2 regions of the Rahnella sp. EDr1-12 genome follow, and region 2 is predicted to be linked to the other one. Evidence: predicted binding sites of a transcription regulator. Region 2 holds the regulator's gene; the other holds the start of a gene.
The links. The regulator LexA, encoded in region 2, represses DNA repair genes until DNA is damaged. The targets are predictions, from matches to a motif close to TNCTGTATGTACATACAGNA.
Positions count from the first base shown of each region.

Region 1: a site for LexA is predicted at 4,501-4,520, ahead of ACO0U8_RS14330 (DinI-like family protein). Genes of this name have one in related genera too.

Region 1 covers NZ_JBLZNY010000003.1:82,971-89,322, reverse strand. The annotation lists gene oqxB (multidrug efflux RND transporter permease subunit OqxB) at 1-3,068, shown strand, start outside; gene ACO0U8_RS14340 (RrF2 family transcriptional regulator) at 3,157-3,642, opposite strand; partial or broken gene ACO0U8_RS14335 (porin) at 3,853-4,344, opposite strand; gene ACO0U8_RS14330 (DinI-like family protein) at 4,540-4,815, shown strand.
Region 2 covers NZ_JBLZNY010000001.1:2,028,483-2,034,834, forward strand. The annotation lists gene ACO0U8_RS09315 (ROK family transcriptional regulator) at 1-331, shown strand, start outside; gene zur (zinc uptake transcriptional repressor Zur) at 431-940, shown strand; gene ACO0U8_RS09325 (CsbD family protein) at 1,131-1,340, opposite strand; gene dinF (MATE family efflux transporter DinF) at 1,532-2,896, opposite strand; gene lexA (transcriptional repressor LexA) at 3,162-3,770, opposite strand; gene ACO0U8_RS09340 (diacylglycerol kinase) at 3,890-4,258, opposite strand; gene plsB (glycerol-3-phosphate 1-O-acyltransferase PlsB) at 4,399-6,352, shown strand, end outside.

The DNA of each region.
Region 1 (6,352 bases), on a different contig from region 2:
TTCCCCTGCTGCCGGTCAGCGAATACCCGAACGTGGTTCCGCCGAGCGTACAGGTTCGCGCGGAATATCCGGGTGCCAACCCGAAAGTGATTGCAGAAACCGTGGCGACGCCGCTGGAAGAAGCCATCAACGGCGTTGAAAACATGATGTACATGAAATCGGTCGCCGGTTCCGACGGCGTGCTGGTGACCACCGTGACGTTCCGTCCGGGTACCGATCCGGATCAGGCACAGGTTCAGGTGCAGAACCGCGTGGCGCAGGCCGAAGCGCGCCTGCCGGAAGATGTGCGCCGTCAGGGTGTGACGACGCAGAAGCAATCACCGACCTTAACGCTGGTGGTGCATCTGGTGTCGCCTTCCGGTAAGTACGACTCGTTATACCTGAGCAACTACGCCACGCTGAAGGTGAAGGACGAACTGGCGCGTTTGCCGGGTGTCGGCCAGATTCAGATTTTTGGCGCGGGCGAATACGCAATGCGTGTCTGGCTCGATCCCAACAAAGTGGCGGCACGCGGGCTGACAGCCAGTGACGTTGTCACGGCAATGCGTGAGCAAAACGTGCAGGTGTCTGCCGGTCAGCTCGGTGCAGAACCGCTGCCAAAAGACAGCGACTATCTGTTGTCGATCAACGCCCAGGGGCGGCTCAAGAACGAAGAAGAGTTCGGCAATATCATCCTGAAAAGCGGTGATAACGGCGAAATTGTTCGTTTGCGCGACGTTGCGCGTATTGAAATGGGCTCCGGAAGTTACGCCCTGCGTTCGCAGCTGAACAATAAAGATGCGGTCGGTATCGGTATCTTCCAGTCACCGGGCGCTAACGCGATTGATCTTTCTGATGCCGTTCGCGCCAAAATGGCCGAGCTGGCTACCCGCTTCCCGGAAGGCATGACCTGGCGGGCGCCGTATGACCCGACGGTGTTTGTGCGTGATTCGATCAGTGCTGTGGTGCATACGCTGCTGGAAGCCGTCGTGCTGGTTGTGCTGGTGGTGATCCTGTTCCTGCAAACCTGGCGTGCGTCGATTATCCCGTTACTCGCGGTACCGATTTCGGTTATCGGCACATTCAGCATTCTGTATTTGCTCGGTTTCTCGCTCAACACGCTCAGTCTTTTCGGGCTGGTGCTGGCGATAGGCATCGTGGTCGATGACGCCATTGTGGTGGTGGAAAACGTCGAGCGAAATATCGAGGAAGGTCTGGCGCCTAGGGAGGCGGCGCATCAGGCAATGCGGGAAGTGTCCGGGCCAATCATTGCCATCGCGCTGGTGCTGTGTGCGGTCTTTGTGCCGATGGCGTTCCTTTCCGGCGTCACCGGTCAGTTCTACAAACAGTTTGCGGTCACCATTGCCATCTCCACCGTGATTTCGGCGATTAACTCCCTGACGCTCTCCCCTGCTCTGGCAGCTCTGTTGCTGAAACCGCACGGCGCGCCAAAGGACATGCCATCAAGACTGATCGACCGTCTGTTCGGCTGGATTTTCCGTCCGTTTAACCGCTTCTTTAACGCCAGTTCACACGGTTATCAGAATGCGGTGTCAAAAACGCTCGGACGACGTGGTGCCGTCTTTGCGGTTTACGTTCTGCTGCTGTGCGGCGCCGCGCTGATGTTCAAAATGGTGCCGGGCGGCTTTATACCGACGCAGGATAAGTTGTACCTGATTGCCGGGGTGAAAATGCCGGAAGGGGCATCGCTGTCACGCACCGATGCCGTGATCCGCAAGATCAGTGCGCTGGGGCTGAGCACCGACGGCGTCAGTGATGCTGTGGCATTTCCGGGGCTGAACGCCTTGCAGTTCACCAATACGCCAAATACCGGCACGGTGTTCTTTGCGCTGAAACCGCTGGGCGAACGTACCCGCACGGCGGCGGAAATTAACGCCGAAATCAACGCCAAGATCTCGCAGATTCAGGAAGGTTTCGCCTTCTCGATTATGCCACCGCCAATTCTCGGATTAGGCCAGGGTTCCGGTTACTCGTTGTATATCCAGGATCGTGCAGGTCTGGGCTACGGCGCGTTGCAGACGGCGATCAACACGATGTCCGGTTCGATTATGCAAACGCCGGGAATGGGCTTCCCTATCTCCTCTTATCAGGCCAACGTTCCGCAGCTGGATGCGCATATTGACCGCGATAAAGCCAAGGCACAGGGCGTTTCTCTCGATGATTTGTTCAGTACCTTGCAGGTGTATCTCGGTTCGTCATACATCAATGACTTCAACCGGTTCGGACGCACCTGGAAAGTGATGGCGCAGGCTGACGGCCAGTTCCGCGACAGCGTGGAAGACATCGCCAATCTGCGTACCCGAAATGACAAAGGTGAAATGGTGCCGATCGGCAGTATGCTGAACATCACCACCACTTACGGGCCTGATCCGGTTATCCGCTATAACGGTTATCCGGCGGCAGATTTGATTGGTGATGCAGATCCGCGCATTTTGTCTTCGACACAAGCGATGACCGAGCTGACAGAAATGTCCAAAAACCTCCTGCCAAATGGCATGAATATCGAATGGACAGATCTGAGCTATCAGCAATCAACACAGGGTAACGCCGCGCTGATTGTGTTCCCGATGTCGGTTCTGCTGGCGTTTCTGGTACTGGCTGCACTTTATGAGAGCTGGACGTTGCCGCTGGCGGTGATCCTGATTGTGCCGATGACCATGCTTTCAGCGCTGTTTGGCGTGTGGCTGACAGGGGGTGATAACAACGTCTTTGTTCAGGTCGGGCTGGTGGTGCTGATGGGGCTGGCATGTAAAAACGCCATCCTGATTGTCGAATTCGCCCGCGAGCTGGAGATGCAGGGCAAAGGGATTGTGGAATCGGCGCTCGAAGCCTGTCGCCTGCGTCTGCGCCCTATCGTCATGACGTCCATTGCCTTTATTGCCGGGACAATACCGCTTATCCTCGGTCACGGCGCTGGTGCAGAAGTGCGCGGCGTCACGGGCATCACCGTTTTCTCCGGAATGCTGGGGGTGACGCTGTTCGGGTTGTTCCTGACGCCGGTATTTTATGTGGCACTGCGCAAGCTGGTGACGCGTAAGCATGCGGTGCAGGAGACGCAGACAGTCTGATTGGTAATGACAGAAAGTAAAAAGCCGGGAAATTATCCCGGCTTTTTTACGTCTGAATGTCGCGAAGTGAGTATCAGATGGCTGATGTTTATTTCGTGCAGAGCGACTTATCTGCGTATTCCGCAGCCAGGTCTTTGGTGCATTTGTACTTGCCGCCACGTTCAAACTCGGCCAGCGCATCGGCTACCGTATGGCGACCCAGCACCTGTAACGACGCCTCTTCAGCCTCATTCACGATATTTTTAAAATAGGTACAGGCATTGGCGCTGACAACACAGCGGGCAGGCACATCGGGACGTGCGGCCCACAGGCGTTTGTCTTCAATCACGGCGCAGTAAATATCACGCAGCGTAATGTCTTCCGCCGGGCGGCCAAGATGAATCGAGCCGGTGCGGCCAAGCGTTGAGACGATAATGCCATGCTGAGTCAGTGGCACCATCAGTTTGCGGATGAAGCTGGAGTTGGCTTCCAGACCTGTAGCTAAGATCGCACTGGTGCAGCGCTGTTCAGCCTTTTGGGACTGAGCGATACAAAACACCATCTGCATGGCTGTCGGAAAGCGATAATCTAACATTTCATTGTCCTGAGAAACCAAGTCTTAGGTTAAGCACCCTATCACAGAGGAATAACCCTGTACGTGAGCTGGTCAATAATATAACAAAGACTGTTGCATTATTGAAGGCGGGGACGGCGTTAACGCACAGAAAGTCACGTTTTGGGCACAAAAAAACCCATCCGGAGATGGGTTTTCTTTAGGCTATTTCTAAGACTTTTGGTCAGGAAATTAGAACTGGTAGATCATGCCAACGCCAACAACATCATCGGTAGAGATGCCGTTGTTTTCGTAGAAATCATCATCGTTGTCCAGCAGGTTGATTTTATAATCAACGTAGGTGGACATATTTTTGTTGAAGTAATAGTTCGCGCCAACAGAAACGTATTTAACCAGGTCTTTGTCGTTGTCTTTTCCGCCATTGCCGTTGTTCAGGTCTTTACCTTTAGACTGCAGGTAAGAAACTTCCGGACGCAGACCGAAGTCGAATTGATATTGTGCAGTGACTTCAAAGTTCTGCGTTTTATTTGCAATGCCGTCATTGCCGTACATGGTCATATTACGGGTTTCAGCATACATGGTCGCCAGGTAGACATTATTTGCGTCGTATTTCGCGCCAACTGTCCAGACGTCAGCTTTGTCACCACGGTTATCAGCAGTTTGATCATTAGTACGGTCAGAAGAGGCATAAGCTGCACCTGCACTGATACCCATACCGAAATCCTAGGTAATTAAATATGCACTAACCTATTGTTTTATATTATTAATACAACCTAATTATCAAGTTTTTTGGTTTGCAAATATCTCTTCCTATCCCTATATGTTTCAACGAATTAAAATTAGTTTTGCAGAAGGGTTTTATTTTACAAAAACAAACATTGCTGTATGTATAACCAGTTAACTTGTTTGGGCGATTTTATGTTTGTTGAGCTGATTTACGACAAAAGAAACATGGCCGGTGTACCGAACGCCAACGCGCTGATCTTGGCTGAATTGACCAAACGCGTGCATGGCACCTTTCCTGATGCTGACGTGAAGGTTAAACCGATGGTGACGGTCAGCAGCATCAACACGGACGCCAGCAAAGCATGGAAGGCAGTTCTGGCGGGAATAGTTGAAGAGATGTTTCTTTGCACTCAGATTGTCGATGGGAAACCCAAATACTCACTTCGCGAGTTGCCCGAATGGGTTTAACGCAACCTTTTGAAATATAACCCGGCCAATGCGCCGGGTTTTTTGTGCCTGTAATCTGGCAAAATCACCGCCCTGCACTATTCTCATAGCAGCTGACAAAAGATCAGCAAGCCTGCCAAGGCCATGAGTACCTACCTACTGATAGCCCGCCGTTAACGCGGGCTCTTTTTTTACCTGTTTTATGGTGAATATCTAAGCATTAGCTAATCTTTAGAGTGGGTGGGATAACCGCCATCCAGAAGCGTAATATTGATACCTTTGATTTTTGCCCGCCTTTAACGCGGGCTCTTTTTTAATAATCAAAACGGGGGGGATTTCTTTAATTACTAAACCATGTTTCATAAGCCAAATTCTCAAGAGCTACTATTATGCTTTTGGGAGCATCGCTCTCGTTCCAAAACTAAATTTAGTGGCGATTCACTGGCCTTCGTTCGCGGAGGCTTTTTTACGCCCTAACACCGCCAATTCAGCAAACAACCTCATTTATGGGCACTGATCTGACGGATTGAGATTTGATTGCCATGCTATCTTTATTTCGTTCTATCTCAAGTAAAGTTCAACTGTAAAAACTGATGTTTATTGCCCGCCTGTCGCGGTCTTTTTTATGAGTTCTTTATCAGTAAGTTTACAGCATGCCTATATCTGTCTTGGCATTGCATATGTATAAATTATTGATTTTAAATATTAATGTATGTAATTATGCTCTCTACACTCACCACTCTACCCTGCTCAAGCACAGCCAATACTGCGTCCCCAATTTCTCTTCTGACTAATAAATTTTCTTCTTCAGTATGCATATCAACCTCAAGTAGTTTTTCACTGAGATTAGCACACAGATTTGCTTAAACCTTCAAATGCATGGCATGTCGTCAAACACATTATTCCTGGCGTCGTAGAGGGATGTGTTCACTTGAGCACCTAACTACTGCATTAAAGGGCTTCCCTCAGGCAACGCAAAAATCTCAATGTAGGGATAGATTTACCTTTGAAATTTCCGGAACAAGAATTTCCCAACCTAGCCAGCGAGCATTCTTTTTTCTTATCAGATAATAATGGTTAAGATATTGATTAGTATTCATTGTACAAATTTATTACAAAAATAATTTAAATTTTAAGATAACTTATATGTACCGTAAGAGTAGAATTATTGTCACAAGAGTTTGAATGAAAAAAGGCTCAAAATATTGTGAAAACCACATTGATTGTGATTGTCGTTTTGGTTTTGGTCATCGGGCTGGTTTTTTGGGTGGTCAAGTCCAGAATGAATGATATAGATAATGATTATTGATAAATAAAATACATTTATAAACTTTAGTTATAAAAACCAATGAAATCAATGTTCACCACCGTGAGAAATCCCTCTTATTAGTTAATAAAATAATTTAACTTTGATAAAAGACTATTTATTTTAGTTAAGTTGCCAAGATAATATAAATTACTACTAAGTGAAATTATTTTTCGTTCGCAAAATGAGCGTTAATGAATTCTTAGCTTTTAAGGTGCCATTTCTAAATCTACACTTCCACCTTACCCCACC
Region 2 (6,352 bases):
AACGCAGGAACTGATCGACCGCTATCATCAGGGCGAAAGCGCCATTTGCGAACAGGTGATGGAAGGCGCCCGCGCACTGGGATTGAGCCTGTATAACTTCCTCAACATTCTGAATATCAATCACATTTATCTTTATGGTCGCAGTTGCGGTTTTGGCGATGCCTGGCTGAAAACCGTCTGCGCACAAAGCGGCCTCAATCCTTTTGACCGTACCGATCATGTCAAAACTCAGGCGACGCATATTGCACCGGGCACGCTGAGCCGGGAGCAGCAAATTATGGGCATTGGCTATCTGTATGTGGAAAAGGCACTGGACGCGATGGCGGGCTGAACGGCGCATAATTCGTCGATTTGGCCGAAGCATGATAAAATCAAAGATGGCCGCATGATGTGGCTTATCGACCCCCATCTGCGCTCAGAGAACGTTGCTATGACCCTGAATAATCCGGAAAAATTACTTTCACAAGCTGAAGAACTTTGCCAGCAGCGCAATGTTCGCCTTACCCCGCAGCGGCTGGAAGTACTGCGTCTGATGGCGCAACAACCCGGTGCGATCAGCGCCTATGATTTACTGGATCTGTTGCGTGTCAGCGAGCCACAGGCTAAACCGCCCACCGTTTACCGGGCGCTGGATTTCCTGCTGGAACAGGGCTTTATTCATCGGGTCGAGTCAGCCAACAGTTATGTGCTGTGCCACCATTTCGAAGAGCCGAGCCACACCTCTGCGCTGTTTATCTGCGATCGCTGCGGGCTGGTAACAGAAAAAACCACTGACGGCATCGAAGAACGCTTAGCGAAACTGGCACTGGATTCGGGTTTTGAACTGCGTCATTCCGTGGTCGAAGCGCATGGCTTGTGCGGCGACTGCAAGGTCGTTGAAACCTGCGAGAGCCACGATCACTGCGATCACGATCATTCAATTGTGGTGAAGAAACGCTGATGGGTCGGGTTTAAAGCGGAGTTTATAGCGGAAGGTCATTAGCGGGTGAAATGTTCGGGTAATGGACGTTTTGCACAAGTTTATACAGTGAAGCAGTTGGGTACATCCGTGTACCCGTATCCTGAAGCGTTCCGGGTAGGAGCAGCTAAATCTCAGGATACGTCACTGACACGCGAGGGGGAGTCGCGCTTTACCAGTGATATTTGTTGCTTGATTCCCAATCTTTGAGCTCTTTTTCGGCCTGATCTTTCTGATAGCCGTAACGCTCCTGAATCTTCCCTACCAGCTGATCGCGTTTACCTTCAACGACAGTCAGGTCATCATCGGTCAGCTTGCCCCATTTTTCTTTTACTTTGCCTTTAAACTGCTTCCAGTTACCGTCGGCTTGGTCCTTATTCATAAAATATCTCCTGTTACCTTAGGGTTGTGGAGCTGCGGATTACCGCTGCAGCTCGGGCTTAACACTTTAAAGGTTAGTAGAGAATTTCGATTTATCCTGCCATCGGAGGGATAAAAACCATTATTAGGATTATTCCAAAGCACGATATAACGGCAACCCGCGATTACCCACCGTTTGAAAAGCCCGCTAATTCAGTGAACTGACGATGAAAACCAGCTGTCGCGCTGCCAGTAGCGGTGCCATATCCAGCCCAGTGCAATACCACGTAATCCGAGGAACACCGTCAGCGCCAGCCAAAGCGCGTGGTTACCCAATATTGGCAAAGTGAACAGCGTCAGCCCGTACCCCAGCGCGGCAACCGCCATACTGTTACGCATATCCCTTCCGCGCGTGGCGCCGATAAACATCCCGTCGAGCAGATAACACCACACCGCCACCAGCGGCAGAACAATCTGCCAGCCAAGATAACGATCGGCCAGCTGGCGCAGCTCCGGTAACGACGTCAGCGCATTGATAATCTGTTCACCGGTCAGCGCGTATATCAGTGCAAATGCCAGAGCGACCAGCCCGGCCTGACGGCATGCGGCACGCCAGACATTGAGCAATTTTTCGCGATTGCGGGCGCCAAACGCCTCACCTGAATGGGCTTCAATGGCGTAAGCAAAACCGTCGAGCGCAAAAGCGGTGAAGGTCAGAAGATTCATCAACACGGCATTGACCGCCACAATATGGCTGCCCAGACGCGCCCCCAGAATGGTCAGTGAGGCAAAGCAAAGTTGAAGAAGCAGTGAGCGCAGCATAATGTCGCGGTTAAGACTTAACAGCCGCCGCAGATCACCGCGCCAGGCAGAGGTTAACAGCGCAGGGCTGATGCCCCGGCGCTGCATCACGCGCCAGACCAAAAACAATCCGATAAACAGCGTAAAATATTCTGAGCAGGCCGTGGCCGTGGCGGCACCACGGACATTCCAGCCAAGCCCTATCACCAGCCAAAGATCCAACACGATGTTCAGCAGATTACCGGCAATCAGCAGCATTACCGGCCCGCGCACGTACTGGATACCAAGCAGCCAGCCCAAAATCACCAGATTTGCCAGAGACGCAGGGGCGCTGTACCAGCGGATCTCCAGAAAAAGCCGCGCCTGTTCAAGCACAGACTGGCTCCCGCCGACGATGTGAAAAGCGCCTTCCATCAGAGGGTGGCGGAAAAGCAAGATCACCACACCGGCGAGCACGGCCAGAAGAAAGGGTTGTACGAACGCGCGGGCCAGCAACAGGTTGTCTTGCGCTCCGAGCGCCTGAGCGGTCATACCGGTGGTACTCATGCGCAGAAAGAGCAGCATCATAAACAGGAAGGTGGTGATCATCGAACCGACCGCAACGCCGCCAAGATAGTCGGGGCTGTCGAGATGACCGATCACTGCCGTATCCACTAACCCCAGCAACGGCACGGTGATATTGGAAAAAATCATCGGTAGCGCGAGCATCCAGAGGGCTTTATCGGTCGGGCTCAAAAAGGTGTGTTTTAGCTTTTGAAGAAGGGAATGTTGTTGCATAGAGAATCTCATGCCGGAGGTTCGGGATATGCCTGTAAATGACATCGCCCCGAGAGGGGCGACGAGATGAAACGTTAAAGCTTAGCGGTATGTCAGAGGCGGCTCACGACCCGCAAATCAAAAACATGACCCTTTGGATCAACAATTTGACCCAGTCATTCGAGTTACATCAAGGCGGCAACTGAACGAACGTCGGGGGCATACACAAGTATGTGACCAGGGTTCGCGAAGGCAGCCAACACAGAGATAGCCCGAAGTACGAAGGTTAAATCCAGTCGCCGTTGCGAATAACGCCTACGGCCAACCCTTCAATACTGAAATTCTGCTCACGTAAATCCACCACGATAGGCTGGAACTCGCTGTTTTCCGGCAATAACTGCACCACGCTGCCCTGTTTTTTCAGGCGTTTCACGGTGACTTCATCATCAATACGGGCTACGACAACCTGACCATTACGCACGTCCTGCGTTTTATGAACAGCCAGTAAATCGCCGTCGAGGATACCGATATCACGCATCGACATACCGCTGACACGCAGCAGGAAATCGGCGCTCGGCTTAAACATCGCCGGATCAACCTGATAATGCCCTTCGATATGTTGCTGAGCGAGCAGAGGTTCACCGGCGGCAACGCGGCCGATCAGCGGTAAACCTTCTTCTTCTTCCATCAGCAGACGAATACCGCGTGACGCGCCGGAAACAATCTCGATCACGCCTTTACGTGCCAGCGCTTTCAGATGTTCTTCCGCAGCATTCGGGGAACGGAACCCAAGACGAGCGGCAATCTCCGCGCGGGTTGGTGGCATACCCGTGGTGGAGATATGATCGCGAATCAGGTCATAGACCTCTTGTTGTCTGGTCGTTAAAGCTTTCATTCCGCCCCCTGGTTGTTTATACAGTCTAGCTGTGAGTATATACAGCTAAACGGGCAATGAAAACCTAAGATTGAATAAAAACAGTGCATAAGCACGATTACTGGAAGACAGATTCCAAATCAGAACCATCGCGGCCAAAAGATGCTGACCCAGACAAAAATCGCCAATATGATGGTGAGCAGTACGGCAGCCGAGCCAATATCTTTTGCACGGCCAGAAAGAACGTGGAACTCAGGTCCGATGCGGTCAATCGCACATTCCACGGCGCTGTTGAGCAGTTCGACCACGCAAACCAGCACCACTGAGCCTATGAGTAAGATGCGTTCAATGCTGCTGACATCGAACCAGAAAGAGAGAAAAATTAACGGGATAGCAGCGCTGGCTTCCTGACGAAAGGCAGCTTCATTCTGCCATGCCGCTTTCAGCCCTTTCCATGAGTAACCGGCTGCTTTATAAATTCGGGTAAATCCAGTGACTTGGTTCGCCATTCTGTTACTGATCCTTGAGGGGTTGTCCTTCGGGTGTTTGATGCATTTTAGCGGTTTAATGGTATCTCATCACCACAGATCTCATTTGAGCTTTCTGGTATCCTTGCGGCGAAATGGCTAACAAGAGGCTTCACGTTTTTATGTCAGGTTGGCGTAGACTTTATTACACATTATTGAATTTACCGCTTTCGATGCTGGTAAAGAGCAAAGTCATACCTACAGATCCGGTTACCGAGTTGCACTTAGACCCGACGCGCCCGATCCTGTACGTATTACCTTATAACTCCAAAGCAGATTTGCTGACCCTGCGTGCGCAGTGTCTCGCCCAGAATTTGCCCGATCCCCTGATCCCGCTGGATATCGACGGAACGCTGCTGCCAAGCCACGTGTTTATCGCGGAAGGCCCGCGCGTGTTCTCGTATTACACGCCGAAGCAGGAATCCGTAAAGCTGTTCCATGACTATCTGGACCTGCACCGCAATAACCCGGAATTAGACATTCAGATGTTGCCGGTGTCGGTGATGTTCGGTCGGGCACCAGGCCGTGAAGGTCAGGACACGCCGCATCTGCGCGTGCTGAACGGGATCCAGAAATTCTTCGCCGTATTGTGGCTGGGCCGCGACAGTTTTGTCCGTTTCTCCAATACCGTTTCGTTGCGCTACATGGCGACCGAGCACGGGACGGATAAAACCATCGCGCAGAAACTGGCCCGCGTAGCGCGTATGCACTTCTCCCGTCTGCGTCTGGCGGCCGTCGGTCCTCGTCTTCCTGCCCGTCAGGATTTGTTCAATAAGCTGCTGGCCTCTAAAGCCATCGAAAAAGCGATTGAAGACGAAGCGCGCAGCAAGAAAATTTCTCATGAAAAAGCCCAGCAAAACGCTATCGCACTGATGGAGGAAATTGCCGCAAACTTCTCTTATGAAGCCGTGCGCCTTTCTGACCGCGTGCTGAGCTGGACGTGGAACCGCCTGTATAAGGGCATCAACGTCAACAATGCCGAGCGCGTACGCCAGTTAGCGCAAGACGGACAGGAAATCGTGTATGTGCCCTGCCACCGCAGCCACATGGATTACCTGCTGTTGTCTTACGTGCTTTATCACCAGGGGCTGGTGCCACCGCACATTGCTGCCGGTATCAACCTGAATTTCTGGCCAGCCGGCCCGATTTTCCGCCGTCTGGGCGCGTTCTTCATTCGCCGTACCTTTAAAGGCAACAAACTGTATTCGACCGTTTTCCGCGAATATCTGGGCGAACTGTTCAGCCGCGGTTATTCAGTCGAATATTTTGTGGAAGGGGGCCGTTCACGCACCGGACGCCTGCTGGAGCCAAAAACAGGTACGCTGGCAATGACCATTCAGGCCATGCTGCGCGGCGGTTCACGTCCGATTACGCTGGTGCCGATTTACATCGGTTACGAGCACGTGATGGAAGTGGGCACTTACGCCAAAGAGTTGCGCGGCGCGACCAAAGAAAAAGAGAGCCTGACCCAGATGCTCAATGGCCTGCGTAAACTGCGCAACCTCGGCCAGGGTTATGTGAACTTCGGCGAGCCGCTGCATCTGACCACTTATCTGAACCAGAACGTACCAACCTGGCGTGAAGCGATCGACCCTATTGAAGCGCAACGTCCGAGCTGGCTGACGCCAACGGTGCAGGATCTGGCTGAGCAGATTATGGTGCGTATCAACAACTCAGCGGCGGCTAACGCCATGAACCTGTGTTGCACCGCGCTGCTGGCATCGCGTCAGCGCTCACTGACCCGCGAACAGCTGACCGAACAGATCGACTGTTATCTGCAATTGCTGCGCAATGTGCCGTATAACGCGGATTCGACCGTGCCTGATCTGACCGCTAATCAGTTGCTCGATCACGCGCTGAACATGAACAAGTTCCAGGTCGAAAAAGATAACATTGGCGACATCATCGTTCTGCCGCGTGAACAGGCCGTGCTGATGACGTATTACCGCAACAACATCCATCATATGCTGGTGTTGCCGTCGCTGATTTCGAGCATTGTGATGCACCATCGTCAGGTTAGCCGCGCGGAATTACTGCGTCAGGTTGAGCTGATTTATCCGATGCTGAAAGCTGAAC